Regions from separate parts of the Sinobacterium caligoides genome, predicted to be linked through region 3. Evidence: predicted binding sites of a transcription regulator. Region 3 holds the regulator's gene; each other region holds the start of a gene.
The links. The regulator LexA, encoded in region 3, represses DNA repair genes until DNA is damaged. The targets are predictions, from matches to a motif close to ACTGTNTNTANANACAGT.
Positions count from the first base shown of each region.

Region 1: ruvC (crossover junction endodeoxyribonuclease RuvC) is a predicted target of LexA. The motif match lies at 7,377-7,394, and genes of this name have one in related genera.
Region 2: umuD (translesion error-prone DNA polymerase V autoproteolytic subunit) is a predicted target of LexA. The motif match lies at 4,429-4,446, and genes of this name have one in related genera.

Region 1 covers NZ_RKHR01000007.1:132,270-142,806, reverse strand. The annotation lists gene leuS (leucine--tRNA ligase) at 1-1,259, opposite strand, end outside; gene lnt (apolipoprotein N-acyltransferase) at 1,366-2,820, opposite strand; gene EDC56_RS17060 (CorC family transporter) at 2,876-3,742, opposite strand; gene ybeY (rRNA maturation RNase YbeY) at 3,845-4,297, opposite strand; gene EDC56_RS17050 (PhoH family protein) at 4,300-5,280, opposite strand; gene miaB (tRNA (N6-isopentenyl adenosine(37)-C2)-methylthiotransferase MiaB) at 5,369-6,724, opposite strand; gene EDC56_RS17040 (DUF1820 family protein) at 6,912-7,250, shown strand; gene ruvC (crossover junction endodeoxyribonuclease RuvC) at 7,418-7,939, shown strand; gene ruvA (Holliday junction branch migration protein RuvA) at 7,995-8,612, shown strand; gene ruvB (Holliday junction branch migration DNA helicase RuvB) at 8,659-9,678, shown strand; gene ybgC (tol-pal system-associated acyl-CoA thioesterase) at 9,724-10,125, shown strand; gene tolQ (protein TolQ) at 10,348-10,537, shown strand, end outside.
Region 2 covers NZ_RKHR01000008.1:91,581-102,117, reverse strand. The annotation lists gene EDC56_RS17865 (alpha/beta hydrolase) at 1-194, opposite strand, end outside; gene EDC56_RS17860 (flavin-containing monooxygenase) at 243-1,697, opposite strand; gene EDC56_RS17855 (TetR/AcrR family transcriptional regulator) at 1,960-2,625, shown strand; gene EDC56_RS17850 (TetR/AcrR family transcriptional regulator) at 2,622-3,224, shown strand; gene EDC56_RS17845 (glutaredoxin family protein) at 3,237-3,476, opposite strand; gene cobB (Sir2 family NAD+-dependent deacetylase) at 3,486-4,196, opposite strand; gene umuD (translesion error-prone DNA polymerase V autoproteolytic subunit) at 4,469-4,903, shown strand; gene umuC (translesion error-prone DNA polymerase V subunit UmuC) at 4,900-6,168, shown strand; gene EDC56_RS17825 (metal-dependent hydrolase) at 6,176-6,973, opposite strand; gene EDC56_RS17820 (hypothetical protein) at 7,145-7,387, opposite strand; gene EDC56_RS17815 (hypothetical protein) at 7,399-8,262, opposite strand; gene clcA (H(+)/Cl(-) exchange transporter ClcA) at 8,466-9,899, opposite strand; gene EDC56_RS20005 (hypothetical protein) at 10,177-10,305, shown strand; gene EDC56_RS17805 (vWA domain-containing protein) at 10,369-10,537, shown strand, end outside.
Region 3 covers NZ_RKHR01000005.1:488,213-498,749, forward strand. The annotation lists gene EDC56_RS14470 (glyceraldehyde-3-phosphate dehydrogenase) at 1-308, opposite strand, end outside; gene mfd (transcription-repair coupling factor) at 598-4,038, shown strand; gene EDC56_RS14480 (CsiV family protein) at 4,113-5,015, shown strand; gene EDC56_RS14485 (mechanosensitive ion channel family protein) at 5,012-6,010, opposite strand; gene EDC56_RS14490 (DUF6763 family protein) at 6,297-6,605, shown strand; gene lexA (transcriptional repressor LexA) at 6,697-7,305, shown strand; gene EDC56_RS14500 (SulA-like leucine-rich domain-containing protein) at 7,371-7,766, shown strand; gene EDC56_RS14505 (hypothetical protein) at 7,818-8,102, opposite strand; gene EDC56_RS14510 (hypothetical protein) at 8,240-8,716, opposite strand; gene topA (type I DNA topoisomerase) at 8,827-10,537, opposite strand, start outside.

The sequences.
Region 1 (10,537 bases), on a different contig from region 3:
CGGTAGTTGGTGGTTGTCTCTCCCTTGTCGCTACTGGCTAGTTCGCGGCTAATGGCTTCGAAGGCGGTCTCGAAGTCCATGCCGTCGAAGGCGCCTGAGTTGACGAGAATGCCCTTCTCGGTGAAAGCGCTGGTCGCTAAATCAATCGGCTCGTCATTGGCCGGCTTGATGACCTGGGTGATCGGTAGCCCATAGGTCTTGGCAAACTCGTAGTCACGCTGATCGTGGGCGGGTACGGCCATGACGGCACCGGAACCGTAATCCATGAGCACATAGTTGGCTATCCAGATTGAAACTTCTGCACCGGTAATCGGGTGCAGCGCCTTGAGACCGGTGTCCATGCCTTTCTTTTCCATCACCGACATGTCGGCTTCGGAGACAGATTGCTTTTTACATTCGGCGATGAAACTGGCTAACGCAGCGTTGTCTTCCGCCAGCTTGAGGGCGATGGGGTGTTCGGCGGCCAGGCTGACGTAGGTGACGCCCTGAATCGTATCTGGGCGAGTGGTATAAACATCGAAGCTATCGGCGACATCGGCGAGAGGCTGCTTTAAGGCGAAGTTCATGGTGATGCCGCGGCTCTTGCCAATCCAGTTGCGCTGCATCTGCTTGACTTGCTCGGGCCACTCGTCGAGCTGTTCGAGGTCGTTTAATAGCTCATCGGCGTAGTCGGTGATTTTGATAAACCACTGAGGGATTTCTTTGCGCTCGACCAGGGCGCCGGAACGCCAGCCGCGACCATCGACGACCTGCTCATTGGCGAGTACGGTCTGATCGATAGGGTCCCAGTTAACGGTTGCCATCTTTTTGTAGACCATGCCCTTCTCGTAGAGGCGGGTAAAGAACCACTGCTCCCAACGGTAGTAATCTGGTTTACAGGTGGCGAGCTCGCGGCTCCAGTCATAGCCGAAGCCCAGGCTGTTGAGCTGCTGCTTCATGTAGGCGATGTTTTCATCGGTCCACTTGGCTGGGGCGGTGTTGTGGTTGGTCGCGGCATTTTCGGCGGGGAGGCCGAAGGCGTCCCAGCCCATAGGTTGCAACACATTCTTACCCAGCATGCGCTGGTAGCGAGTGATGACGTCGGTGATGGTGTAGTTGCGCACGTGCCCCATGTGCAGTTTGCCGCTGGGGTAGGGGAACATGGCCAGACAGTAGTATTTTTCTTTACTGTCATCTTTGTCGACTTCGAAGCACTTGTTTTCAACCCAGTATTGCTGGGACTTTGCTTCGAGTTTTTTTGGAGAATATTGCTCTTCCATCGTACCGTTTCTTTCGCTATGCCGCAGGTTGCGGGAGGATAAAATTTGTTGGTTAGGATACCGCAGCCATAGCATACATGGCTACTGCTTTCAGGCTTTCAGCAGGCTACTGGCTCCAGGGAGTCTTGCCTTGCATCAACGGTACCTCGCCGGTGAGGGTCTGGTGACGGAAGCGGTCGCTCTGCTTGACGATGCGACCACGAGCATCAATGATTGCAGAGATGCCGTCGTTGGTGGCGCGGATCATCCAGCGACCACTTTCCAGTGCGCGCATTTGCGCCATCTGTAAATGTTGTAGGGGGCCGATCGAGTCACCAAACCAAGCGTCGTTGCTGATGGTTAGTAGTAAGTCACTGGCGGCGGCGTGATGACGGGTAAGGTCGGGGTAGACAACTTCGTAGCAGATTAATGGAAGTAATTCTGCTTTGTCCGTGTGCAGTAGACCCTGCTGGCTGCTACCGGCGCGAAAATCCGACATGGGCATGTTGAAGAATTTAATGAGGCCGCGCAGCAGCGATTCAAACGGGATATATTCGCCAAAGGGTACCAGTCGCTGTTTAAAATACTCACTCTGCTGCTGGCCGCTAGCGATGATGCTGTTGTAGTAGGCGGTGACGGACTGGCCGTCCTCTTTAATCCGGCGGGCATAGGGGATACCGGTGATCAGCGTTGAGTGATGTTCGGTCGCCTGTTTGTTCATTACGGTCATGAAGCTGGTCGCGCGTTGGTAAAGCATCGGCACAGCGGCCTCTGGCCAGATAACCAGGTCGTGTCCCCAGACGGCTTGGCTGTCATTAGCGAGTAGCGCGAGTGTCGGTTGGAGTTGTTCTGGCTTCCATTTTAGCTCTTGAGCGATATTTGGTTGAATCATCGCCACACTGAGTGTCCTGCCGCTGGGCTCTGTCCAATCGATCTGGTTGAGCCAGTAGCCACCGCCCCAGACGAGACTGATACAGCCGATGGCGGCAACTTTACTGGCCGTGCGACGATCGAGTACCACGCAGGCGATGCTGCTGGCGGTCAGCGCGGTGGCTAGTGAGGCTGCCCAGACAGCGCCGATGGGCACCCAACCGGCTAGTGCGGTTTCAAGATGGGCATAGCCAAGGAAGAGCCAGGGAAAACCGGTGAGTACCCAGCTTCTTAGCCATTCACCCAAGACAAAACTGAGTGGGAAGAGTAGGAGGGTACCTAGCAGCTTCCCACGTCCCCAGCGCAGCTGAATATAGCCAGGAACGAGGTAAAAAATGGCACAGGTGGCACAGAATAATAGAGTGAAGAGAGCGGCCAAAGGAGCCGGCGCGGGGCCGTACTCGTGGATGCTGACATAGACCCAGGAGGCACCTGTTAGCAATAAACCAAGGCCAAAATAGAAACTGCGCCATAGGCCAGCACGTAGACTGACCTTGTCGAGGCTGACAATGAAGGCGGCGACACCGAGCACGGCACAGGGCCAGAGATTGAAGGGGGCGAAGGAGAGTGTCAGCAGCGCGCCGGAGAGGAAGGCAAGTAGATGCCCTAGCGGGCCCTCGGCGCGGATAACAGCGATAATTTTCTGCAACATGGAGACTCGTCTAAGTGGCTGTTGACGCCGGCGGGCGCAGTGGCTTCAACGGCTTTTAATCCGTTGAAACTTCCTCGTTTTCGCTCTGTGGAGGGGTAACTGAGAGCGTTTTGATGCGACGGCTGTCGGCATGACTGATGGTGAAGAAAAAGCCGTCGATGTCGATGCTCTCGCCGTTCTCCGGCACGCGACCGAAGCCCTGGCTGACGATACCGCCGATGGTGTCGAACTCCTCTTCGCTGAACTGGCAGCCAAAAGCATCGTTGAAGTCTTCGATACTGGTGAGTGCCTCGACGCTGTAGAGGGTGGGCGAAATGGTGCGGATGTTGTCGACCTCCTCCACATCGAATTCGTCTTCAATATCGCCGACGATCTGTTCGAGTACGTCTTCGATGGTGACAAGGCCGCCGACGCAGCCGTACTCGTCGATAACGACGGCCATGTGACTGCGATTCTCGCGGAACTCGCGCAGTAAGATGTTGAGACGTTTGCTCTCAGGCACGATATTGACGGGGCGAAGAATGCTTTTGAGGGAGAATTCCTCGTTGCGTTCGAGCAGCTGTGGCAGCAAGTCCTTGGCCAGCAGAATACCGAGAATGTCGTCGCGATCCTCGCCAAATACAGGAAAACGGGAGTGAGAGGACTGAATAATGGTTTTCAGTGCCTCTTTGAACGGCGTATCAACTTGAATCGACACCATCTGCGTGCTGGGGATGAGGATGTCTCGTACTTGTTGCTTGGAGACCTCCATCGCGCCTTCGATGATACTCAGGGCGTCGGCATCGATAATCTCATTCTGTTCGGCCGAACGAATCTGCTCACGTAGATCATCGCTGTTTTTTGCTTCGGGAGAAAATATATCTGTAAGTTTTCCGATCCAGGATTTGACTTCTGGATCGTTGCTAGATCGATCTTCGCTCATTCGTTTTGTCTAATTCTCGCGTCGTGTGTATGAAAATATAAGGTTGTTGATAATGGGTTGATGGTAAAACGATCGGCGTGTGAAAGCTAGCGGCTTCGCACTCTACTCTTGGTCGTAGGGGGCCGGGTAGCCCATCGAGGTCAGTATCTCAGTCTCGAGCGCCTCCATTTCCTCTGCTTCATCATCGTCGATATGGTCGTAGCCTAGGAGGTGCAACGTGCCGTGCACCACCATGTGGGCCCAGTGTGCCTCCGCCAGTTTGCCTTGTTGCTGAGCCTCGCAATCGACGACTTCGGCGCTGATGATGATATCGCCGAGCAGTGGGATGTTGAGCTCCGGTGGTAAGTCGGCGGGGAAAGACAAGACGTTGGTGGGCTTGTCCTGCTGGCGGTAGCTGCGGTTGAGCTCTTGTACCTCGGCGCTGTCGGTAATCCTCAGGCTGAGCTCAGCCTCGGCGCGGCGATCGGCAATGGCGGCGGTGACCCAGCGCTCGAATTGCGCCTCGCTCGGGCAGGCGCTGTCGACAGCAATCTGCAGATCAATATCCAGGCTCATCGCTACGCTTCCTCGTGATGATCGTAGGCTTCGACGATACGCTGAACCAGAGGGTGTCGCACCACATCTTTACTGTCAAAGTGAGTGAAGCTGATGCCCTTGACGCCGCTCAGCACTTCGATAGCATGCTTGAGGCCAGAGTTGGCGCCACCTGGCAGGTCGATCTGGGTGATGTCGCCGGTGATGATGGCCGTTGAGCCAAAGCCAATTCGCGTGAGGAACATCTTCATCTGCTCGCGCGTGGTGTTCTGGCTTTCGTCGAGAATAATATAGGCGTTGTTCAGTGTGCGACCGCGCATGAAGGCCAGTGGCGCGATCTCGATGACGTTATTCTCGATTAGCTTGGCGACTTTCTCGAAGCCCAGCATCTCGTACAGCGCGTCGTACAGTGGGCGCAGGTACGGGTCGATTTTTTGGGCGAGATCGCCGGGTAGGAAGCCGAGCTTCTCGCCGGCCTCGACGGCGGGGCGCACCAACATAATACGGCGTACCTCATCCTGTTCGAGAGCCTGCGCCGCGGCGGCAACGGCGAGGAAGGTCTTACCGGTCCCCGCGGGGCCAACACCGAAGTTGATATCGTTGTCGGCGATGCGCTTGATGTAGTTCTGTTGATTGTCGCCGCGAGGCTTAACGATCAGCTTCTTAGTTTTAACCACGACTTCGTTGGCGTGCAGCTCGTCGTCGAAATCGTCGACGATGGCGTCTCGATTTGCCTCCTGTAAAAACAGGTGTACCAGTTCGGGGGTAATCTCTTGGCCCTGCTTGGCTTCTTTGTAGAGGTGTTTCAGTAGCTGACTGGCGATACGCACCTGGCTCGGGCCGCCGTGCAGCGAGAATTGGTTGCTGCGGTTGTGGATGCGTACTTCGAGCCGCTGCTCGATCTGCCGTAGGTTTTCGTCGAGCTGGCCGCAAAGGTTGGCGAGCGTATGTGGGTTGTTAGGCTCGAGAGAGAGACGTTTTTCGGTGCTGGTAAAAGTATTCAATATCTATTGGCCTCGGGTTGTGTAGGCTGCGCAGGCAATCGAGCCGCGCAGCGGAACCCAGATGATTTTATTAGAGGGCGTACGACCGCTAGCGAGCCGGTGTGCCTAGCATTTCGCCGCGTAGCGAGTTGGCGTAAGCGTCGCCAATGACGACGTCGACGAATTTACCGATGATGCTGTGATCGTCGGCCTTGAAGTTCACGACGCGGTTGTTTTCGGTGCGCCCCTGCAGTTCGCCGGGATCTTTCTTCGAGACGCCGGTGACCAGTAGGGTCTGTTTGCTGCCGACCATCTTGCGGCTGATATCCATCGCCTGCTGGTTGATGCGTGCCTGCAGGATGGCAAGACGTTGCTTCTTCTCGCTCATGGGTAGTTCATCTTTTAGGTCGGCCGCGGGGGTACCGGGGCGGGCGCTGTAGATGAAACTGAAGGACATGTCGAAGCCGATCTCGGCGATGAGGTCCATGGTGTCTTGGAAGTCTTTGTCGGTCTCACCGGGGAAGCCGATGATAAAGTCAGAGGACATTGATAGATCGGGGCGAATCTTGCGCAGGCGACGGATCTTCGACTTATACTCAAGCACCATATGGTTGCGCTTCATTAGCGCTAGGACACGGTCGGAGCCGCTCTGTACCGGTAAGTGTAGGTGGCTGACCAGCTCGGGGACGGTGGCGTAGACGTCGATCAAGGCGTCGGAGAACTCGGTCGGGTGGCTGGTGGTATAGCGAATGCGGTCGATGCCGTCGATGGCGGCGACAAAGGTGATCAGCTCGGCGAAGTCGATGATCTCGCCCTCATGATTCTCGCCACGGTAGGCATTGACGTTCTGGCCCAGCAGATTGACCTCACGTACGCCCTTGCTGGCGAGCACAGCAATTTCTGCGATGACGTCATCGAAGGGGCGGCTGACTTCTTCGCCGCGGGTGTAAGGAACGACGCAGAAGGTGCAGTACTTCGAGCAACCCTCCATGATCGAGACAAAGGCGGAGGGCCCTTCGACCTTGGGGTCAGGCAGGCGGTCAAACTTCTCGATCTCAGGGAAGCTGATGTCGATGACGGCACTTTTGTTGAGATTCTGTTTCGAGGCGTCGATCATCTCTGGAAGACGATGCAGCGTCTGTGGGCCGAAGATGACGTCGACAAAGGGGGCGCGTTTGCTGATGGCTTCGCCTTCCTGTGAGGCGACGCAGCCGCCGACGCCGATGACGAGGTCGGGATTATTGGTTTTAAGATTCTTCCAGCGACCGAGCTGGTGAAATACCTTCTCCTGCGCTTTCTCGCGGATAGAGCAGGTGTTGAGCAGCAGTACGTCGGCTTCGGCCTCGTTGTCGGTGACCTCCAACTGATGGCTCTCACCCAGTAGGTCGCTCATACGTGCAGAATCGTACTCATTCATCTGGCAACCGTGGGTCTTAATAAAGAGCTTCTTCACTGTCTCGGACATCTTGATACCTTAAAACGAAAGCAAGCCAAGGTGGCTGCGCGTTGTATTTTCATAGAGGCCCCCATTATACCAGCCCTTTAAGGGCTAAATCAGCCTATTTTATTGTCATAGTGTGCTACTATTGGGGGCTGTTCCTTTCAGGAGCGGCGCAAGAAATTTGTTTCACCCCTCGTTTATGGTTGCACCGATGGCCTCATCCCCTGTTTATAAAGTAGTTTTTCTCAATCACGAGCAAATAATCGAGCTCTACGCGCGCGCGATATTTCAGAGCGATCTGTATGGTTTTGTCGAGGTCGAGGAGTTCATCTTTGAGCCCGGTGGCGACCAAGAGGGCGATAAGCTTCGTGATGACTTCGCCGGTGTCAAGCGCAGTTACCTGCCGATGCACAACATTATTCGTATCGATGAGGTCGAGAAAGAAGGCGTCAGCAAGGTGAGTGACGCTACAGCACAGCACAGCAAGGTGATGCCGTTCCCGGTTCGCTCGGCGCTGAAGGTGCCGGATGCGCCAGAGCCAACGGAATAGCCAGCGAACGCCAGATACTGAAAAACACCGCCTAGGGCGGTGTTTTTGTTTGTGCACAAGAATGACGGTGTTGACGCACGAGATTTCTGCTGTTTGCTGATCAAGGGGCTGGCAATCCCTAAAACTACTGTCATAATAACCAGTAGTTTTTAACAGGTGAGACCGTTATGGCGATTATCCTCGGTATTGATCCCGGCTCGAGAAAAACCGGTTTTGGTATCATTAGCAGTGTTGCGGGCCGTCATGAATACATCACCAGCGGCATTATCCGCTTGCCTGAGGCCGACTTGTCGGAGCGATTGAAGATTATCTTCGATAGTATTACCGAGTTGATTGAGCAGTATTGCCCACAACAGCTGTCGATAGAACAGGTGTTTATGGGTAAGAACGCGAGCTCAGCACTGAAGCTGGGTCAGGCACGAGGGGCGGCTATTGTTGCCGCGGTCAATCAGAGTTTGCCGGTGGCAGAGTACTCGGCGCGACAGATTAAACAGTCGGTCGTGGGCAGTGGTGCAGCCGATAAGGCGCAGGTGCAGCACATGGTGAAGTTGTTGTTGAAGTTACCGGCGGCGCCGAGTGAAGATGCTGCCGATGCGTTGGCGGCGGCCCTGTGTTTTGCCCACAGCAACGCTAGCCTGGTGGCGATGGCCGGTTCTATGCGCAAGTATCGCCGCGGCCGGCTAAGTTAAGCTGATGGGCGGGGCAGTAGCCAATACGCTCAAATTTACCCAATTGGAAAGTATGATGATCGGTAGGATTCGCGGAGTTTTAATCGAGCGCCAGGCACCGGAACTGGTAGTGGATGTGATGGGGGTGGGCTATGAGTTGCATGTGCCGCTGAGTACGCTGTTCAAACTGCCGGCGCTGGGTGAAGAGGTGACACTCTATACCCACTTTAGTGTCAGCGAGAACAGCCAGAGTCTGTACGGTTTTGCCGAGAGGAATGAACGCGAGTTGTTTCGCACGCTGATCAAGGTCAGCGGTGTTGGCCCTAAACTGGGTCTGGCGATCCTCTCCGGGATGGGGGCCGAGGAATTCGTGAAGTTGGTACAGCGAGGCGATGCTGCGGCGCTGGTGAAACTGCCCGGTGTCGGCAAAAAGACAGCGGAGCGCCTCGTCATCGAGATGCGTGATCGTCTCAAGAGCTGGCAGTCAGCACCGGCACCGCTGTTCGATGGCAAGATGGTGCAGACCGAGGCCGCTACGGCTAATATCAACGTGTTGGTCGCTGATGCGGAGAGTGCCTTGGTGGCACTCGGTTATAAGCCGACGGACGCGGCCAAGGCGATTAATCGGGTGCTCGATGATGGCGTTACCAGCTCCGAAGAGCTGATACGCATGGCACTGAAGGGGATGGCGTGATGCGACAAATACGGGCAACAGTACGAATTAGCCTCAGGGTACCAGCATGATAGAGACCGATCGTCTAATCAGTGCGGAGCCGGTATCGCGTGAAGAGCGAGACAGTGTCGACCGTGCCATACGCCCGACTCGTCTTGCCGACTATGTTGGCCAGCCGGCGGTGAAAGAGCAGATGGAGATCTTTATCGATGCCGCCCGTCGTCGAGATGAACCCCTCGATCATAGCTTGATCTTCGGCCCACCGGGACTAGGCAAGACGACGCTGGCTAACATCATTGCCACGGAGATGGGGGTGGCCCTGAAAACCACCTCGGGGCCGGTACTGGAGAAGGCTGGCGATCTGGCGGCGATCATGACCAACCTAGAGCCTGGTGACGTATTGTTCATCGACGAGATACATCGTCTAAGTCCTAATATCGAAGAGATACTCTATCCGGCGATGGAAGACTATCAACTCGACATTATGATTGGCGAAGGGCCTGCAGCTCGCTCTATTAAGTTGGACTTGCCACCGTTTACCCTCGTTGGTGCAACCACGCGAGCCGGCTTGTTGACCTCGCCGCTACGCGATCGTTTCGGCATTGTGCAGCGTCTGGAGTTTTATAACTGCGCAGACCTGACCAGTATCGTGTCGCGATCGGGGCAGATTATGGGCATGACGATTGATAGCGGTGGTGCCGAGGAGATCGCTCGACGTTCGCGCGGCACGCCGCGTATCGCCAACCGCTTGCTGCGCCGTGTGCGTGACTACGCCGATGTGAAGGCCGACGGCGATGCGACTCGCGAGGTGGCGGATGCGGCGCTCAATATGCTGAATGTCGACGAGGGCGGATTCGATCATCTCGACCGCCGCCTGTTGTTGACCATGTTGGAGAAGTTTGATGGCGGCCCCGTCGGTGTGGATAACTTGGCGGCGGCGATCGGCGAGGAGCGCGATACGATTGAGGATGTATTGGAGCCTTACCTGATCCAGCAGGGTTTTTTGATGCGTACGCCGCGGGGCAGGGTGGTGACCCGTCACGGCTATGCACACTTTGACCGTGCGTCTGAATACAAAGAACGTTAACCGAGTGCGCTTGTCGTAGCGCCTGAGTATGAGTAGTAGTGAGTTATGTCTGCCTTTGAGTTTCCTATTCGAGTCTATATTGAAGATACTGATGCCGGTGGCATCGTCTATTATGTCAACTATTTGAAGTTCATGGAGCGAGCGCGAACGGAGATGATGCGCTCGCTGGGCTTTGGTAAGACAAGTATCTTTAGCGTCGATAAGATGTTTGTGGTGCAGTCGGTACAGGCGGATTACTTGGCACCGGCGAAATTAGACGATCAGCTGCGGGTGACGGCGCAGCTAATTAAGTCGGGTGCCGCCTACCTGCAATTAAAACAAGAGGTATTCTGTGGTGCTGAACTGTTGTGTCGAGGTGAGGTCAAAATAGTCTGTGTCGATAAGCAGACTATGCGCCCGAGTGTCATGCCTCACGAAATTAGACAGGCGTTGCAGGCAGACAGTTAGAGTGCAACCTACATCAATGAAGCTGTGGCTAAAATATACTGATAATGGCGCCCCAGTTTGATAGATGTGAGAGTCGAGGTAGGAAATGCCTCGATTATTAGTTAGTAACCGGTAAGCTACGATTAACTTTACCGGTTGTTGGTGACTGTGTCGGCGTTTGATAACGTGGACTCAGGCATACTAAACAGTTAATTGAACCTATTTTAGAGATGGAGCAAGTCAATCGTGAATGAGCAGATGTCAATAATGAGTCTAGTGTCTAACGCCAGCCTGTTGGTACAAATGGTGATGTTAGCCTTGCTACTCGCATCGATGGTGTCGTGGTCGATGATTGTGCGACGCTCACTCTTCTTTCGCCGCGCCAAGCGTGAGCAGATGCGTTTTGAGGGTGAGTTTTGGTCGGGTATGGATC
Region 2 (10,537 bases), on a different contig from region 3:
TCGAAGTTCATCGTAGCAATACCGGCGGCGGTAAAGGCCTCGATGGCAGGGCGGGTGCCGAACTGCCACTCGGTGGCGAAGCCGTTGCCCATGACAACGATCGGCAGTGCGGTGTCGTCGTGTCGCTCGGGTCGGTGAAAATAGGCCTGCAGACGAGTGCCGTCGACGGTGAAGTGACTGGCTTGCTGTTGCATGTTGCTGCTCCTGTTGTGGTGTTTACTGCGGATCTAGGCCGTGCTTACTTAAGAGGTGATGTGGAAGTCCGTCAGCGTCGGTGTCTTCAGCTTCTCGCGATAATAAGAGGGCGCCCAGGGCCAGGTCTGTGGCAGTGTGCTACCGTCGAAGTACCAGCTGGAGCAACCACTGACCCAGATGGTGTCGTCGAAGGAGCCGGCGAGATCGCTGCCAAATTTTTCGGCGGCGGACTTCTTCGGTGTCATCGTCTTGATTTCGCCGGCCTCGATCTTGTCGAGACACTGCAGCACATAGTCGACGCCGATATCGGCGATATCGATCAACGACAGGTTGGTGATTGGGCTGTTGGGGCCTATTAACATGAAGAAGTTGCTGAGCCCTGGCACGGCGATGGACTGATAGTTGCGGCTGCCTTCATCCTGCCAGATGTCTTCGAGCTTAGCACCGTCGACGCCGGTGATGTCTTTGACTCCCCAGACATTGGGGCGGAAGCCGGTGGCTAACACCAGTAGATCTAGCGGGTGTAGCTCGCCGTCGGCGGTACGTACGCCGTCGGCCTCAATTTGCGTGATGGCGCTGCGCTCAACACTCACGTTATCTTGCTGTAGGGCCTTGTAGTAGCTGTCGGAGACGATCATGCGCTTACACATGGCCTGTTCTTGTGGGCGTAGCTTCTCACGCAGCTCAGCGTCTTTGACCTGTTTGAGGTTGTGTTCACAGGCCCAGGCCACCAGCTTTCGTCGCCAACCATCGGCGAGGGCGGCGCGGCCAAACTGCTCGCCGACCCAGTCGTAGAACTTGCGTGTCAGCCAGCCCAGTAGCGGCACCTTCCGCTTCAGCTGTTTGGCCAGTGGCCCGTATTCGGTGTTCGGTGTCGGCATTACCCACTGCGGGGTGCGTATAAAGACATCGAGCTGTGTCGCCTGCTGGGCGATAGGCCAGGTGGCCTGGACCCCGGAGGAGCCGGAGCCGATGATGCCGACACGTTTACCGTTGAGGTCGTAGTCGTCGTCCCAGTCGGCGGTATGTAGGGTGGTGCCTTGAAAGTTCTCTAGGCCGGGGATGTCGGGATAAAATTTCTCGTTCAGCGGGCCTGTTGCATCGACGAGGACGTCGAAGTTGTGTTGCTCGCCGCTGCTGGTCTCAATCTGCCAGCGCTCGTCGGTAAAGCGGGCGGCGGTTACCGTCGTCTCGAACTGGGTGTAGTCATCCAGTTGGTATTTTTTGGCGATGCCCTCGAAGTAGGCCTGGATTTCGGCACCGCCGGAGAACCGTCTGCTCCACTCCGTATTGGGTTCAAACTCATAGCAGTATGAAAATGAGGCAACATCGCAGGCGACGCCGGGGTAGCGGTTCTCGCGCCAGACACCGCCGACCTTCTTGGCCCGTTCAAAGATGGTGAAGTTACGCTTGCCCTGTTGCAGTAGTTTGATGGCCATTAGCATGCCCGACATGCCTGCCCCGATGATGCCAACGCTGGGTGTGGAGTGTGATCGAGTCATAGTGTTTCACCTGTCAGTGTTGCGTAATGACGCTGTCGCGTGCTGCCAGAGGAAAGTGGTTCCCGTTGCGGCCGTCTGTCGCAGGCTTGTCGCAATAGCATTGTCGCAATAGCATCGTGCCAATATTATTATACTTGTGTGTACTTCTTACACATGAGTGCAATATAATTCAGTGCTATAGAATACACAAGAGTATATCTTTATATATTGTTATATTATTTTCCTCCCGTATGATCGCCACTTCACTTAGAGGCCCTCTTCAATGTCCGATAGACGCGCACGCCGCCTACAGGAGACCCACGATCGTATCGTGCAGGCTCTGGAAGATTATCTCTCTGCCGAGATGGATACGGGGATCACTATCGATGAGCTTTGTGAGCGTGCTGATGTCGCCCGCAAGACTTTCTACAACCACTTTAGCGGCCTCGACCAACCCTATATGGAACTGACCCTGCGCCATATTGTCGCCCTCGACGGCCAGAACAGCGCCGATGCTGAGCGGCAGGCCCAGGGCCTGATGGAGAGATTCGATCTTTTTTGTCGCTATGGCATGCGAGACGCGGAGCGCTGGGGCTGGCTGCATTGGAATCTGTTGATCTACGGCCTACAGGCGACCTATAAGATGGACGAGGAGTCGGCTGCGGTGGTGCGCACCATGATCCAGGCGCGCAGCGAGCATCTGTTCGGTGCGGCGGCACGCTCGGGCGAGTTAGACGGCTGTTATTCCGCCGAGGTGTTGGGTGAGTTTACCAAGGGCATCGAGACGGGGATTGCTCAGGATGATGCGCTGAAGTATTTACAGTTACCGGCCGGCGCCGACATTGCCGCTTTGTCGTCTCAGCGGGTAGACAATTATGATGAGTTTCGCCGCATGATGTTGGCACTGCTCAGTAAGCATATGACGCCGCCGGCGGGGAGTGTGTCATGACGAGTCGACGAGCACGGCGGCAGCAGGAGGTGCGGCAGCGTATCGTGCAGGCGACGCTGGCGTTGTTTGCCGAGCGCGAACTGGACGACATTAGTATTCAGCAACTCTGCGAGCGGGCCGATATTGCCCGGCGGACGTTTTATGCCTATTTTCCCTGCAAGGAGGCGGTGCTCTGTGCCGTCGTTGCCGAGCAGGCGCAACTAACGTTGAGGCGTGAATACAGCGAGGCCGAGCAACAATACCCGCGTTTTCGTCAGCGCCTGCAGCACGTTGTCGACAGTGCGATTGCTCGCCGTGAAGGCTATGGCGAGTTTGAGCGGCGCACCTACAAGGTGGCGACGGCCTATGAGTTTTCGCTGCACGGGCCGGACAGTCGCTCAAACGCATTCCGAGAATATAAGCGCTATTTTCAGCGCTGGATCAGTGCCGGGCAGCAGAGCGGCGAGTTGACTCGTCACTATTCCAGTGAGCTACTCGCCGTCGCCTGTACCGGGGTGTTATTCAACATCAACCAACACTGGGTGAACAATGCCGACTACCCGCATCTACAGCGCTACCGACAAGCGGAAGCCTTTCTCTACGACCTACTGACCGATTAGCGTCGATGCCAGCTAGCGCTGCTGGCTGGCAATCATGCGCTCGAGTTTCTTCACGTCGAAGCCGGACAGGCTTTGCTGGCCGATGACGATGAAGGGCAGGCCGCGGGCACCGAGGCGCTGTAGCTCCTTGGCGGCACGCCGGTTACGGTCGACGTTGAGCTCGACGAAGGCCAGTTTACGCTGCTTGAGAAAGGCCTTGGCGCTCTTACAGTGTGGGCACTTGTCGGCGCTATAGAGGGTGATCTTTAACATGCTGGTTTCCTATTTGAGGCCACTGAGTTGCTGTTCTACCCACTCAGGTACCCGTACGCTCGCCTTGCCGATCAGCGTCTGTTGGAATGCCGAGTTCACTAGTGAGGGCTCGAGATTAATCTCTAGGCTGTGGGCGCCGCTGCTGTTGGCTTCGGCGACGAAGCCGGCGGCGGGGTAGACGTGGCCGCTGGTGCCGATGGCAACAAAGTGGTCGCAGCGCTGGATGGCCTGCTCGATCTTGCTCATGCCTAGCGGCATCTCACCAAACCAGACAATATTGGGGCGCAGGGTGCCCGCCTTCTGACAGCAGGCGCAGCGCTGTTCGGCGGTGATGTCGTCGTGAACAGGGAAGACTTGGCCGCTCTCGACACAGCGCATCTGCAGTAGTTCGCCATGCATATGCAGCACATTCTGGCTGCCGGCGCGCTCGTGTAGGTCGTCGATATTTTGCGTGACGATAAGGACTTCGCCGGGGAATTCGCGCTCCAGCTTAGCCAGAGCATAGTGCGCTGGGTTGGCGCTCACTTCGTCGGAGAGCAGCTGCTGCCTGCGTGTGTTGTAGAACGCCTGTACTTTTAACGGGTCCTTGGCAAACCCCTCCGGCGTCGCAACGTCCTCGATGCGATGATTCTCCCACAGGCCGTCGGCGGCGCGGAAGGTTTGTAGGCCGGATTCGGCGGAGATGCCGGCACCGGTGAGGATGACAATAGCGTGGCTCACGATGGTTCACCTGTGACGAGATTAAAAGTGCCGCTAGTGTAAGCAAACCGATGAGGTGATGATAGTGCTGCGGGATAACAGCGAGGCAGGGGATGAGTCGTTATTACAGTAATGACTGTCGTGTGACTGTCGTGTGACTGTCGTGTGAGTGTCGTGGTGAGTGTCGTAGTGAGTGTGGAAATGATAGCAGGGATGATTGGACGGTTGGCACATTGCACACAAACGCTGATATACTGTTTTTTTGTACAGTATTTTTTTGTGGGTGGGTGATCATGGTCGTAGCATACAGTGGGCTCTATCGTGCGCAGCGGCGCTGCGACATACCGTTCTTTCTCGAGCGGGTGTCGGCGGGCTTCCCGTCGCCGGCACAGGACTACGTAGAGCAGACGCTGGATCTCAATGAGTTGTGTGTGACGCATCCGGCGGCGACCTATTTTGTGCGCGTACAGGGGGACTCGATGACCGGGGCGGGGATCTTCTGCGGCGATATGCTGGTCGTCGATCGCTCGCTGACTGCGCGCCACGGTGATATTGTGATTGCCGGCTTTGACGGTGAGCTGACCGTCAAGCAGCTGGCGTTGAGGCCACGGCCACAGCTGTTGGCCTGCAACCCCGATTACCCAGCGATTGTAGTGCCGGAGGGGGTCGAGTTGGATATCTTTGGCGTGGTCAGCAGCGTCGTACGCAATCTGCGAGTCGAGCGGTGAGTCGAGTCTTTGCGCTGGTCGACTGCAATAACTTTTACGTCGCCTGTGAGCAGCTATTCCGGCCGGATTTACGGCATGCGCCGGTGCTAGTGTTATCGAATAATGACGGCTGTGTGGTGTCACGCTCCAAGGAGGCAAAGGCGTTGGGCATCGGCATGGCGGTACCGGTGTTTCAGCTGCGCGAGCAAATTCGCCGTCACCGCATTGTCACCTTCTCCTCGAATTATGCGCTCTATGCCGATCTGTCGGCGCGGGTGATGCAGACGCTGGAGCAGCTGGCGCCAGCGGTTGATGTCTACTCGATCGATGAGGCCTTTGTCGACCTGACGGGGGTGGCGGCGGTGAGGGCGTTGGAGGATTTTGGCCGAGAATTGCGGCAGACGGTACAGCGCTGTATCGGGCTGACGGTTTGCGTGGGCATCGCGCCGAGCAAGACGTTGGCAAAGCTGGCCAATCAGGCCGCTAAGCAGTACCCAGCTACTGGCGGTGTGGTTGACCTCAGTGATCCTCGGCGGCGCCGTCGTCTGCTGGCGTTGATGCCGGTGGGCGAGGTCTGGGGGGTGGGGCGACGACTGCGTGAGCGACTATTGGTGGAGGGTATTGAGACGGCACTGCAGCTGGCCGAGGCCGATGTAACGGATATCCGCCAGCGCTATTCGGTACAGCTGGCGCGCACCGTCTGTGAACTCAACGGTGAGTCCTGTCAGCCCCTAGAAGACCTGCCGAGCCCGCGTCAGCAGATTATCTGTTCACGCTCTTTTGCCCGCAAAATCAGCACCCAGGCAGCGATGAAGACGGCGCTATGTCACTATCTGGCGAGGGCGGCGGAGCGGCTGCGTGGCGAGGCGTTGAGCGCCAAGATGGTGACGGTGTTTATGCGCACCAGCAGCTTTGGTGGTGTGGGGCGAGGCTATGCGAACAGCGCCAGCGCCTCGTTATCGGTGCCGAGCAGTGATACCCGTGATTTGATGGCGCTGACGGTGATGTTGTTGCAGCGGCTGTGGCGGCAGGGCTATGACTACAGTAAGGCGGGGGTGATGCTGACAGACCTTTATCCACAGCGGGGCCAGCAGCAGGACTTGTTTGTCAGTGGCAGCGAGCCGCAGAGCCAAGCGTTGATGACGACGATCGATCGTATTAACGCCAGCGGTAAGTCGCGGGTATTTTTTGCCGGCCAGGGCTGTGACCCCAGCTGGCGGATGCGCCAGGCACATCTGTCGCCTGCTTATACGACGCGCTGGAGCGACCTGCCTGTGGTGCGTTAGTGGCGCTTTAGCGGGCACCACTCTCGGCCACCCATTTCTCGACCACTTCGGCGACCCAGGGCTGTTTAATTTCCGGGTCGAAGTCCTTGCGGAAATACTGGCCGACGGAATGGCGATTGACCCCCCATTCGGTCTTGGCGAGCCCCTTAAAGAACATCCACAGGTGAGGCAAGAAACGCTTGTTCTGTGCCTTTGCGTCCTGCCAGACGATCTCCGGAATAAGTACGGTGACGAAGAGGTGGGCGACAATAACGCCCTCGATCATGCCCCACAGTTTTAACCAGTAGGCGTTGTTGATGTGGTTGATGACCTTGAGTTTGACGAAGGAGTGTTCGAGCTCCTCTGCGGTATGCCACTTCCACAGTTTGGCCATCTCCTCGTGCATGCCGCTGCTGTACAGTACATCTTTGTCGATATGACTTTTGAAGAAGCCAAAACCGACAAATTCAATGAAGGCGCAGGAGGCCACCGAGACATAGAGCGGCGTGCGACGCTGAATAAAGCGGGTGATCTTTTCGGTGAATTTCCCCGCTTTTATTTTATCGAGACCGATCTTTCTGTTGACCGGAATGTGCATCTTTGTGTGTTCGATTTCTTGGCGTACAAAGATATCGACGAGCTCGCGGATACGAGGTTCATCATCGAGTCGGGGGTCGTCACGGACCTCGCGCATGGTCTTGATGACATAGCGCTCGAAGGGAGGAATGCCGGCGTTGAGAATATTGTAAAAGATGCGGTAGAAGTCGTCTTCGCACCAGTTTTTTTCTATCGCATCGATATCGATGTTGATTTTTTTTGATTTCATTATCTGTGCCCCTGTCGACGATACGGTCGTGGTGATTATTCCGTCTACGTTGCTGTCAACGAATTTGTCAGTCTATGAGGGAAGGGCTGGGGCGGCCATGCGGGGTTGTTTAAAAGCGAAATGGTTGAGGGATAAACTTCACCTTATCACCTCAATACACGAGGCGTTAATTTAATCCAGTCGTTCCATATCGTCTTCGTTTGGTGCGGCTTCGTTGATGGTTTCGTCGGGCTGCGAATACTCTTCCTGCCTCTCTTTTGATAATGCTTTTGGCTTATTCTTGTGCGCCTCGACGGATGAATCTTGCGCCGCTGGCTTGGCTGTCGGAACGGGAGGCTGAGTGTCCTTTTTGGCGCAGCTAATGAGGCTGCTGGCGACGATCAGTGTGAATAGGAGAGTGATAATTTTTTTCATCTAGGTGTCCGTTACTTTTTCTGTGACTGTTGTTGCAGTGCCCAGGCGAAGGCCGGGCTTTCGGCAAGGGATTGGGTGTTGAGTGGGCGGTAGTGTGGATCGAGGAAAAAAGCACAGTGCTCGGTGAGGTGATGATAAAAAAATTCACACTGTTTTGCATCTTTCAGCATCGAGGCAAAGCGCAGGGCGTTGCGACTGACATTCCACTGGAAGGGCTCTTGCCGCAGCAGCTGCCGGCTGCTGGCGAAGAAGTCGCTTTGCTCTAGATAGCTGGCCAGCTGCCGGCCATCGCTGCGCTGTGTTTTTTCTAGCGCGTTGAGGTAGCAGGCGAGGACGTTTTGCTGCAGCTTGAACAGGTTTGTCGGCCCCAGCTGCTGCAGGGTATCGGGATGTTGTCGAGCGATAGTGATTGCCTGTTGGTAGTGGCTGATAGCTTGCTGTTGGCAGTACTCAAGGGCTTGATGGCGGCGTCTATCACGATGGCAGGGGATCAGATCGAAGTAGCTGTTGGCCAGGATCCAGTGCAGACGAATGCGGTCGAGGGGCTGCTGCCAGTCGCGTTGCTCGATCAGTCGCTTGAGCACGATACGCATAGCCTCGGTGTCGCCGTTCTCCTCGTCAACGGCAAGGCTGTTATACAGACGCAATAGGGCTTCACTGTGGGGGCTAAAAGGGCTGGGAAAGTACCGCCGATGCAGCGTCTCGATAGCCTCTATAATCGTTTGAGTGCTGGCTCTGTGCGGCTGTTTGTAGTGGGCCTTTAGCGTTTTTTCGTCAATACCAGCAGGATAGATTAGATCGAGCTCGCAGAGGAACTTGTCCCATGTCCAGGGGATGGCCTTGAGGCGATTGACCTTGTTAAAGAGAGAGGGCATGGCATGACCAGAGCTTAATTAGGGAGACCAATCTAGGGTCGAGATTACCGAATTGTTGGCAGCGCGGCAATGTATTGTTGTTGTCCTTACGACCACCTACAGCCAGCGGCGATGTACAGCGAACAGCGCTATATGCGTATTACGGCATGGTTAGCTTGAGTCACTGCACTGCACAGCTGTACTGCAGGGATAATGCCTGTGCTCTACTGTTGTTGTTGTTGTTGTTGTTGTTGTTGCTGCTGTTCTTGCTGTTCTTTCTGCTCTTGCTGCTGCTGTGCCATGGTGCGGCGTAGTAGTTGGCTGTAGATCGGCTTGCCGCCGAGTGCCTGCGCCATCATGGTGGCACCGAGGGTGGTGATCAGCAACGGCAAAATAAGGTCGTAGTTATGGGTTAGCTCGATCACCAGCAGGATGCCGGTGATGGGAGCTCTCACCGTCGCTGCGAACAGAGCGCCCATGCCGGCGATGGCAAACATGCCGGGGTTTAGCTCTAAGCCAGGGAACAGGTGGGTGCAGATGACGCCAAAACAGGTGCCTAATAACGTGCCCAAGGCTAGCATCGGTGCAAATACACCGCCGGTGGCGCCGGAGCCAAAGCAGAGCAAGGTGACGGCCAGGCGGGCGACAAAGAGAAATAATAACATCGACAGGCTAAAGCCGCCGCTGACGGTCTGGGGAATGAGACTGACGCCCTCGCCACTGAGCTCGGGGAAGAGCATCAGCATCAAACCAAAGAAGCCACCGAGGCTAGCGCCGATCAGTAGAAAGCGCTTTAGTTTGTTGTTGTGGAAGGCGAGAAAGGCGTCCATGGAAAGGACGACGAGGCGGTTGAAGACGACGCCGAAGAGGCCAAAAATAAGGCCGAGGATGAGGAATAAGACTAACGAAGAGATCGGTGCGGCATGGTAGACCGGCAGGGTGATCATCGCATCTTGGCCGCGCAGGACTCGATAGGTAATTGTTGCCATGATGGCGGCAATGATGACCGAGCGCACCGAGACGAGGTTATAACGGAACTGCGGCCGCATCTCTTCGACGACAAACATTACGCCGGCCAGGGGGGCGTTGAAGGCAGCTGCCAAGCCAGCGGCGGCACCGGAGGCGACGAGGGTGTGTACACTCTCGTCGTTTTCTATGCGGAAGATATCGCAGAGCATGCGCCCGACGCTGCCGCCAATCTGTACTGATGGTCCTTCGCGTCCTAATACCATGCCTGCGCCGATGGTGCCGATACCGCCAAAGAATTTAACGGGAATGACTCGCCACCAGCGTAGTTTGCGTACGCCGTCGAGGGCCCCTTCGATCTCGGGGATACCGGAACCGGAGGCTTCGGGAGCGAAGCGGTGGACACAATAGAAGCCTGCGCAGGCGAGTATGGCGCTAGAGAGGCAAACAAGGATGACAGTAACAATATTGGTGCCGCCAGCTGTGGCGACCCACTCCTGTCTCACGAGGGCGACATGATGGATGCCGATATCGAGTAGGGTGCAGAGTAGGCCGGCAATAATACCCACGCAGGCCGCCAGGAAGATAACCATCACCGGGCTTTTGTGGATGGAGCGGAAGCGTCTTATCGAGCCCGTAGGCTGTTCGCGGCTGGTCGAGTTGTCGTTGGTGGTCTGATCATCGTTAGTCATCGTTAAAGATACCGGGGGGTGCTCGAGCTTGAGTGTGCTGGCTCAATCGAGTTGATCAAAAAAGTGGCCAGATTATAGCATCGAAGCTAGCTCGACCATGACGGCATGCATCAATGCCGAGGATAAATAAGTCAGCAAACGTTGATTTTTTGTCGGGACGTGCTAGCAATGCGTAAAATCTTTGCCGCGTGTCCGTCTAGCCTAGTGATGGCGGCATAATAATGCTTTTTTAAAAAGCGCATTTCTCTGTTTGATCGCGCCAAAACACTCACGATTAATGGCTAGCAACGTCACGTTTGTTGAGCGTTTACGGGCGCTGCTACAGCAGCGCGGCAGGGTCAAAGGCTCGGCGGTTAGCATTATTTTACGTAAAGCGGAAGACCAATCTGTCGCGGATCTTACCTGATGCCCCTAAAGGCGGCAATGTATTGTTGTCGTTATCACAGCAAACTACCACGAGAAGGATACGATGATGAAAATAGGCCCGGCTTTACCCCCCTTATCAACACTGGTCTCGGTTCTGTGCCTGGCGGCGGCGACCAGCCTACTTGGCGGCTGTGGCAGTGAACAGGCTGCCGACGAGCGTAACAATGCCGTTGACTACAGCGCGCGGCCGCTGCCTGCGAAACTTAGCGCTC
Region 3 (10,537 bases):
TCGTAGCGCACCGCGATACGACCTGCATCGACGTGAGCAGTACCTAGGTCAAGTTTCGAGAGAGCCTCGATAACTGGGTAGGTTTCAAACTCAGAAAGTTCATTCTCTTCAACCTCACGAACGACACGGTGTGCCTTCATAATATCGAGAACCGAGATATTTGATAGCGACTGACCATAAATGTATGTTTTGACGTTACATTCACGATAGAGCTTACCAATGAGCGGAATCATACGTTCTGCAAGGACTTCACGCTCTTTCCAGTCAGCGAAATAATCGCTTGGTCTTTCTCGTTTTCTATCTGTCACGGCGAACTACCCTAAATAGGTTAAAGATTTTGGTTAAAAAATTTTGCGTATTATGGTGATATATTGCTCTCTTCGCAAGACACTTAGGTGATTAAGCTAGGTATTTCACGTAACGATGTACGAATTTTCACCACCCACGACTATTAATCACCTAAAAAGCGCCCTGTAAGGGTTTCGCCTGAACTCTTCAGCAGAGTTAGGTACAATAGCTGCCCGCGACCAACCACTCGCCGGCTGATTAGCATGCAACAGCACGGTGCTTCATTTTCGTCTATATATAGGATTACTCGTGGCCGAGGTTTTCAGCGCTCTTCAACGTACGATAAAAGGTAATAAAATTCAGTGGGGTAACCTACTCGGCGCAGGTCAGGCACTGGCTATCGCCGAGACTGCCCGCAACCATTCGGGATTGATACTACTACTCACTAGCAACACCAGTGAGGCCAATCGACTAGAGGAAGAGGTTCAATTTTATCTCGCTGATGACAAAGACATCCCAGTCATCCACTTTCCCGACTGGGAGACCCTACCCTACGACAGCTTCTCGCCACACCAAGACATAATCTCTGAGCGCCTGCAGGCCCTCTACCAACTTCCTCATCAGCGTCGCGGAGTATTGATTACCCCCATCTCGACACTAATGCATCGTCTCGCCCCCTCCAGTTATATCGATGCCAACTCACTTGTGCACAGCGTAGGCGACACCCTTGATATCGACAGCTACCGCCTCAAGCTTGAACAATCAGGCTACCGCTGCGTCGATACGGTCTACGAGCACGGCGAATTCGCACTGCGCGGCGCCGTCATCGACATTTTCCCCATGGGGAGCAAGACACCCTACCGCATCGACCTGTTTGATGACGAAATCGAGACCTTGCGCAGCTTCGATATTGAAAGCCAGCGCACCATCGGCAAGGTACAGGAGATCAAGCTCCTTCCGGCACGAGAGTTCCCCCTCGATAAAGCCGGTATCCGCCTATTCAAAGACCAATGGTTCGAGACCTTCAAGGACTCCCGCGACTCGGCGACATTCAAAGATGTCAGCCAAGGCATGGCACCGGCCGGCATCGAGTATTACCTGCCACTATTTTTTGAGCAGACGCAGACACTACTTAACTACTTACCCAAAGACAGCCTCACGCTGCTACAACAAGACAGCCTGCAAGCTGGCGAAACATTTTGGGGCGACGTTTGCGAACGTTACGAGGCACGTTCCATTGACGCCAGAAACCCTATCGTTCCGCCGCACGTTATGTTCTGCCCGATTGAGGAGCTGTTCGCTGAACTCAAGCAACATCCTCAGATAACCCTATCGAGCGAGCGCATTAAAACGAGCAGCGGCAGGCTCAACCTGCCTATCAGCCCCTTCCCTGAACTCAGCATTAGTCCGACTAGCGACCCCTACCTCGCGCTTAAAGATCAGCTAGCCGGCTTTAGCGGCCGAGCTCTCTTTTGTTGCGAGAGCGCCGGCCGCAGAGAGGCCATGCTGGAACAGCTAGGTAAACACCAGCTACAACCGCTGACGTATAACGACTGGCAGAGCTTCTTAGACGGCCAGGGCCACGGCATTATTATTGCCCCGCTACAACAGAGTGTGATTTTCGAAGAAGCTGATATCTGTGTCATCACAGAGGCCTCGCTGTTCGGCCAACGGGTAATGCAAAGCCGTCGCCGCAAGAAGGTACAGGACAACACCGAAGCCGTCATTCGCAACCTCAACGAACTCAAAGTTGGCGCCCCGGTCGTCCACCTCGACCACGGTGTTGGTCGCTACCTAGGACTGGAGAGCATCGGTGTAGGTGGGCAAGAGGTAGAATTCTTAGCTCTTAGCTATGCCAATGACACCAAACTCTATGTACCGGTATCATCACTACACCTCATTAGCCGTTATAGCGGCAGCGACGATGAGCACGCACCACTACACAGACTCGGCAACGAGCAGTGGCAAAAGGCCAAGCGCAAAGCTATCGAACAGATACACGATGTCGCTGCCGAGTTACTCGATATCTACGCCCGTAGAGCCGCTCGCCGCGGCCAATCACTGGCCGCCAGCGACGAAAACTATCGCCTCTTTTCCGCCGGTTTCCCTTTCGAGGAAACACCCGATCAAGAGCAGGCTATCATTGCCGTCCGTAGCGACTTGCGCGCCAACACACCGATGGATCGACTGATCTGTGGTGATGTCGGCTTCGGCAAGACCGAAGTCGCTATGCGCGCTGCCTTCATCGCCGCCGAAGCAGGTAAACAAGTCGCCATTCTGGTACCAACAACGCTACTCGCCCAACAACACTATGAATCTTTCTGCGATCGTTTTGCCGACTGGCCCGTTAACATCGAAGTCATTTCTCGCTTCAAAACGGCTAGCGAACAAAAGAAAGTCATCGCCAAACTGGCTGATGGCAGCATCGACATTATCATCGGCACCCACAAACTCATCCAAAACGAAATAAAGTACAAAGACCTAGGGCTTTTAATCATCGACGAAGAACACCGTTTCGGTGTCAAACAGAAAGAGACCCTTAAATCACTACGTGCCCAGGTCGATATCTTGACAATGACCGCCACGCCTATCCCTCGTACCCTCAACATGGCTATGTCCGGGATGCGCGACCTATCGATCATCGCCACTCCGCCCGCCAAACGCCTTTCGGTAAAGACCTTTGTGCAGGAAAAGCAAGATCCCACCATCAAGGAAGCGATTTTACGTGAACTGCTTCGTGGAGGGCAGGTCTACTATCTGCACAACGAAGTCAAGAATATCGAAAAGGCTGCACGCGATATTGAAGAGCTGATCCCAGAGGCCCGCGTTGCCATAGGCCACGGCCAAATGCGCGAGAGAGAGCTCGAACAGGTAATGAGCGACTTCTATCACAAACGCTATAACGTCTTCGTCTGCACGACCATCATTGAAACCGGTATCGATATCCCCTCTGCCAACACCATCATCATTGATCGCGCAGATAAATTTGGCCTCGCCCAGCTTCATCAGTTACGTGGCCGTGTCGGTCGCTCACACCACCAAGCCTACGCCTACCTGCTCACCCCAAACCCTAAGGCCCTGAGTAAAGACGCCATTAAGCGCCTCGAAGCGATAGCGGAGGCCCAGGACCTCGGCTCAGGCTTTACCCTCGCCACCCACGACATGGAAATTCGTGGCGCTGGCGAGCTATTGGGTGATGAACAGAGCGGACAAATTCAAACCGTTGGCTTTTCGCTCTATATGGAAATGCTTGAAGAGGCAATTGACGCCATCAAGCAAGGTAAGACCCCCAATATCGAGAAGGCGCTCAACCAAGGCGCCGAGGTCGACCTCAAGTTGGCAGCACTCATCCCCAACGATTACCTGCCTGACGTACACGGCCGCCTCATTCTTTACAAGCGCATCAGTGGCGCCAAAACCTCTGAGCAATTAAAAGATCTACAGGTAGAAATGATTGACCGATTTGGCCTGCTGCCACAACAAGTAAAGAACTTGTTTAGACTCACAGAGCTACGCCTACTGATCGAACCACTGGGCATTCAAAAGCTAGAAGCTGGCCCCAGTAGCGGTCGCCTTATCTTCTCAGCAAACACCACAATCGAGCCCATGAAAATCGTCACTCTTGTGCAAACCCAGCCCAGTCGATATCAGCTCGAAGGCGCAACCACACTTCGCTTCAAACAAAAAATGGAAGATGTTGAACAACGCTTCGACAACGTTCAAAAACTCATCAATCAGTTAGCTTTCTAACAAAAGGCTAATGCTATAAGCCTACCAGCCTGATAAAGTAGTACACCTAATAAGAGAAATTATATAGGTGTACTATGTTTTGCTGTCGAGTATTACCCACAAGCTTTTCCCCCACCAACATCGTCACCCGCATCTTTGCGGCACTCACGCTTATTGCCTGCAACCTGAGTTACGGCCAAGAAGCCGACGAATCCAGCATCGCGGTCAAAAACAACAATACACGCTGGTACCAAGTAGAGGTCATCCTGTTTAAGAATAACGCGACAGTGCCTGAAGAGGCACAAGAGCAGTGGCCACAACACATTGACTTCAACCCACCGGCCAACAGCATCCTACTCAACGCGCCCACGCCCCCCCATAAAATAGTAAGCAGCCAATCGCCCGCCGACTCAACCACGAGCCCTGCACACAGCGTGGCAATCAACACAGCAGCCGCGCTCAACCAAAAAGACTCGACAACAAAAAGCTATCCATACCTCAGCAAAGCCAAACACTCACTCGCCGCCGAGGGCTTAGCTCTAAAGCGAAAAGGGCAATACGACGTGGTCTTTCATGAGGCGTGGATAATGCCCTTTATCGATGGCGAAACATCTCCGGCTGTGGTCTTTCAACAGGGCATGAAGCACGGTAAAGATAGCAGCATCGAAGGCGCACTAAATATTCAACTTAATCGTTTTCTCGATGTCAGCGCAGATGTATGGCTTAGCGAGTTCGACGAGACATCGACCGCCTCCCTAGCAGATAATACCCAGCAGTTCAGCGCGCTTTACCCTCAACAGCCTGGCGATGAGTTCATCGTAAACCACCCTCTTCTGCCCGCACCTATTGATGACGCCCTCAGCAGCACAATCCACCTCGACGACAACATCAAAATGCGCAGTAATGAGCTGCACTATATTGACCATCCGATGATGGGCATGCTGATCAAGATTACCAGACACACCCCATCAGAAAACAATGCCGCAGAAAACAGCTAGCTCTCGGCCTCTTCGGAGGCCGCCGTCACTATATCCTCAAGCTTCAACGTTGTAGTTGGGTAGGCAATATCAGCACCGTGTTGCTCGATAATGGCCGCAATCTTAAGCAATACATCCTGCTTAATCTCGTGAAACAAAACCCAGTTCGTGGTCTTGGTAAAGGTATAAACGAAGAAGTCGAGTGACGAGGCACCGAAGCTATTGAAGTTAACAATCAGCGTCTTACGCATGTCAATATCCGGATGATTCTCTAGCATCTGCCTGACATCACGTACAATAAACTCAAGCGCCTTAATATCATTATAGCGAACCCCCACCGTCTCATAGATACGCCGATTCAGCATACGCGAGGGGTTTTCAACAGCAACATTGGCAAAGACCGAGTTAGGCACATAGAGCGGGCGCTGATCAAAAGTGCGAATTCGTGTCGTACGCCAACCAATATGCTCTACCGTCCCCTCCATTTCAGTATCCGGCGAACGAACCCAATCACCAATAGCAAAGGGGCGATCCAAATACACCATCAACCCCCCGAAGAAGTTAGCCAGCAAATCCTTAGCCGCAAAACTAATCGCGATACCGCCGATACTACCCACAGCCAAGATTCCCGAGATACTATAGCCAAGTCGCTGGATACAAATCAGCACTACAATCAGCACAATTATTATTCTCAACAACTTACCAATGGTGTGAATCGCCGCTGCATCGAGGTTGATTAGCCCACCACGAGACTCAAACAGCGTTTCCGCCAGCCGTACAAAGCGCACTAACAGCCACGCCAATATGCAGATGAAGGCAATATCTTTAAACATGATCAAAGGCTGCAGCTCTTCATCATTCACTGCTGGCAATAACCTCTGAGCCGTCCAACTTCCCACAAACAACCAAATAAACGCTGAAGTAGGCCCCCGCATCGCCGACAACAACAAGTCATCCCACTGCCGATTGTTTTTAAGTAGCTGTGCCTGCAAACGTCGAATTAGTATACGAGCCATCCAGCTCACTACAAACGCGAAAACAAACGCACCAAGCAATAATAATATTGGCCCCTTTAGCCACTCAGGAAGCCACATCTCTATACGCTGAAAAATATTACCCTCCACCTTCTACCCCTTGATTTAATAAGACTATACGAAAACAATAATAGCTTTATTAGCCTCCAACTTCAGTGCTGTATCGCGTAATTCTACACGACATCACTTGACGGCTTAAAATAACAAGCTCATAACATAGCCTCCACAACACAAACTTTGCAACATTGCATTTGTTGGGAGAATTGAAATGGCAACGCAAATCGCAAAAATCGGTCAATGGTATAAGGCAGAAGAAGGCGCTATCTTTGAGGTCGTTGCCTTAGACGACATCAGCTCTAGCATCGAAATCCAATACATAGACGGCGAAATCGGTGAGTACGATATAGATAGCTGGCTACAAGACAACCTACAGCAAATCGCCGCGCCAGAAGACTGGACCGCCCCTTACGAAGTTGAAAAGGAGCAAGGGTATGCCGAGGACTCAACGACTACGATGAACCTAGGTGAGGACCCTCTTCAATCGATCACTTATGAAAATCTATTCAATGACCTATGAATAAATAACGAACAAATTAGTCAGTCTTGTTGCGCCTCAAGAATATACTGTATATAGTTACAGCAACTGTATAAACAAACAGATAGGCGCCATGATTAAACTAACAGCAAGACAGGCAGAAGTCCTCTCACTCATCAAGCGACATATCCGAGATAGCGGCTTGCCACCGACACGTGCCGATATCGCCAAAGAGCTTGGCTTTAAATCCGCTAACGCAGCAGAAGAACACCTTCGTGCTCTCGCCAAAAAAGGGGCTATAGAGATCATTCCTGGCACCTCTAGAGGAATTCGCATCACCGCACAGGAGGAAGACCTTGGGTTACCCATTATCGGTCAGGTCGCTGCAGGCAACCCAATCTTGGCAGAACAAAATATTGATGATCATGTAAAAATGCCCGAACAGTTTTTCTCCCCCACTGCTGACTACCTATTGCGTGTCAGAGGCGAAAGCATGAAAAACATCGGCATTATGGATGGTGACTTACTGGCAGTACATAGCACCAGCGACGTCAGAGAGGGGCAAGTTGTTGTCGCTCGCATCGATGACGAGGTCACAGTAAAGCGTTTAAAGTACGGAAAAAATAAACGTCAACTTATGCTTCTTCCTGAGAATGAGGAGTTCGAACCCATCATTGTCGATTTAGCAGATCAAGAAGTAACCATTGAAGGTATCAGCGTAGGCGTCATTCGCCGTCATTAATATTCGATTGGTGCACGCTACTGGATCACTGCGACTGCACCAAGCCACCAGCAAAGGACGATAACATGCCCCTATTTGCAGCCCTAGAAAACCAAGAGACACAAGCCGGCTATACAGAGTGTATTACCGAACTGGCGATCAAAGGTAAGCACTGCCAAGAGCTGTTACTACTCCCTATCATCAGTCACCTAAGCAGTAGCGATGATAGTCGCTGGGTCACCTGGATAAACCCACCACCACTTAACAGAAGCAAACTAAAAGAGTTTGGCCTCGATCAGCGCCCCATACTGATTATTAATACTAAGTCACAAGCAGAAACCAATGCACTCTTACTACGCTGCCTCAATAATGGCCGAAGTAATACCGTGATCGCCAACATTGAGGACGACAGTGCGCTAGACCGTAGACAGCTCTGCTATGCCGCCAATAATGGTAATAGCCACTGCCTACTCGTACTTTAAGACGGCCAGTAGCCCGAAAAAGAGGGATAATGAATGCCTTTTAGTAATTGATTAATGTAAAACCATATCGCAGATCATCTCAGTCTCGGTGCTTTCAAAGCACTCATCTGCCGTGAGCATATCTGCCTGCTCCTCTTGATTCTCAACGATTTCAGCAAAAGTTGCCATACCCGCCTGAATCATGGCTTTTGCCACCTCGAGGCGATCTGCCGAAGAAACCAGGTCCGAGGCACTGCCAAAACGAATATTAATTAATGGGCGATTGTCGCCATCGGCACTTCTAAGGACGATCTCACCATTGGCAAGCTCAACAATTTCCAATAAGGATGACACCATGCTCACCTTTTCTTCTAATTAATCGGTCTGTTAGTTATAACACCGCCTTATTCCACGAAACAAGGGCGCAACTGCAATAGTTACCATTTATTTCACGCTCTCCCCCTGTTTTAAGGCATACATGAGCTAAAACAAGGTTAAGATTCCTGTGCATCACTCCTTTGTCGCTGTATTAACAACATCATTTCATTTCTTATTGAAACGATATTCGATCGCGTCAGCCCCGCATCATCACTCACCTGCACCGCAATGACCGCTGGGTTTTGTCGAACGCGAACCCTCTCCTCCAACCTCAGTGAGTTCGACTGTAAGCGCCTCAACAACTGCCACCAATCTGCACTATGTAGCTCGTTTAATTCGCCACTATTCAAGCCCTTTGCTGAAAATACGGCAAGCAGCTCCTCGACAGCACCATCTCCAGACAACTCGCCATAAGAGACACCGTAAGCAATCGCCACTTCAGCTAAGTAGCATCGACACGCCTGATACAAGTGATGGGTCGCAGCCTCTAAAAAACCAAAATGCTGCTGCTCATCCGCCTGTGCCAACATTGATAACTGTTGATCAGCATACCCCAGCAACTGCGCGCCTCTGCGCTGTACATCTCTCAACATCACTCACCTCACACTCATTCGGCCATCATTCACACGATAAAAACTCGAAAAAAAGCCTGCAGTAAAGCAGGCTTTTTCATTAGGACGCGCACTTGCTTAACGAGTAAGCATTACTTATCAGCCTTCTTTTTCGTAACACGCTTCTTCTTTTGCTCCTCAACCCACTTTCCACCGACATAATAAGCAGTCCAGCCGCTGGCTTTCGCCTCAACTTCGCTCATCACATATTGCTCCTTGGTTTTACGACTATAACGAACAATCGCTGGATTACCGTCTGGATCAGCTACCGGTGCAGACATCAAGAAAGCGTACTTAGGGTCGATTTCACTCTTATGCGGCAGCAGCTCCGTTACTAATGGCGCACGAGTCTCACGGTTTTTAGGGAACTTACTCGCCGCCAGGAACAGACCTGCAGCACCGTCGCGCAAGATATACGTATCGTCGACTTTCAAGCAAGTTAGCTCTGGCATAGGCACAGGATCCATCTTTGGCGGCGCTGCTTCGCCACTGCGCAGTAGCTTGCGTGTATTCTTACAGCCATCATTCGTACAGCCGAAGTACTTACCAAAACGCCCCGATTTAAGCTGCATTTCTGAGCCACACTTATCACACTCTAGAACTGGTCCTTCGTAGCCTTTTATCTTGAAACTACCAGCCTCAATTTCATAACCAGAGCAATCAGGGTTACTGCCACAAACATGTAGCTTACGCTCTTCATCAATGAGGTAGGACTCCATTGCCGTGTTACAAATGCTGCAGCGACGCTTATTGCGCAGCAAACGCGACTCAACCTCTTCATCAACTTCGGTACTTACCGCCTCATCACCAGAAACCAGGTTGATCGTACACTTACAGCGCTCTTTTGGCGGCAACGCATAACCAGAACAACCTAAAAAGACCCCTGTACTGGCAGTACGTATCTGCATGTCACGACCACAATCGGGACATTTTATATTTGTCGGCGTGGGGAGATTTGCGCGCATCCCACCCTCTTCCGCCTCAGCCTGCTGCAACTGCACCAAGAATTCTTTGTAGAACTGATCTAACAAGTCTTTCCAATCTTGGCTACCCTCTGCAACAGCATCCAGAGACTCTTCCATTCTCGCTGTAAAACTGTAATCCATCAGATCGCGGAAGCTTTCTTCTAAACGATCACTGACAATATCACCCATCTTCTCTGCAAAGAACCGGCGATTTTCTACTCGCACATAACCGCGATCTTGAATCGTAGAGATAATAGCCGCATAGGTTGACGGGCGACCAATACCACGTTTTTCCAGCTCCTTAACAAGGCTCGCCTCGGTAAAACGCGCTGTTGGCTTGGTGAAGTGCTGCTTGGGATCAATACGGTTGAGCTGGAGCTCTTCTCCCTGTTTTACATCAGGCAAGATAACGTCTTCTGCCTTCTTCGCCTGTGCTGGCTGCACTCTCATAAAACCGTCAAAACGAATAACGCGCCCCTTACAACGGAGCTCATAATCCGCAGCTTTGACCACGATAGAAGATGAGGTGAATTCTGCTGGCACCATCTGACAGGCAACAAATTGACGCCAAATGAGCTCGTATAATCGCTCTGCGTCGCGCTCCATATTTTTCAGGTGCGATGTTTGGCAGCTAACATCAGAGGGTCTAATCGCCTCGTGTGCCTCCTGGGCACCTTCTTTACTGCTATAGGAGATGGCGCCCTCAGGCAAGTACTTGTCGCCATAGCTGCTTTGTATGTAGTCACGGCAGTTCGCCACAGCCTCTGCACTCAAATTAGTCGAGTCAGTACGCATATAAGTAATATAACCCGCCTCATAAAGACGCTGCGCCATCATC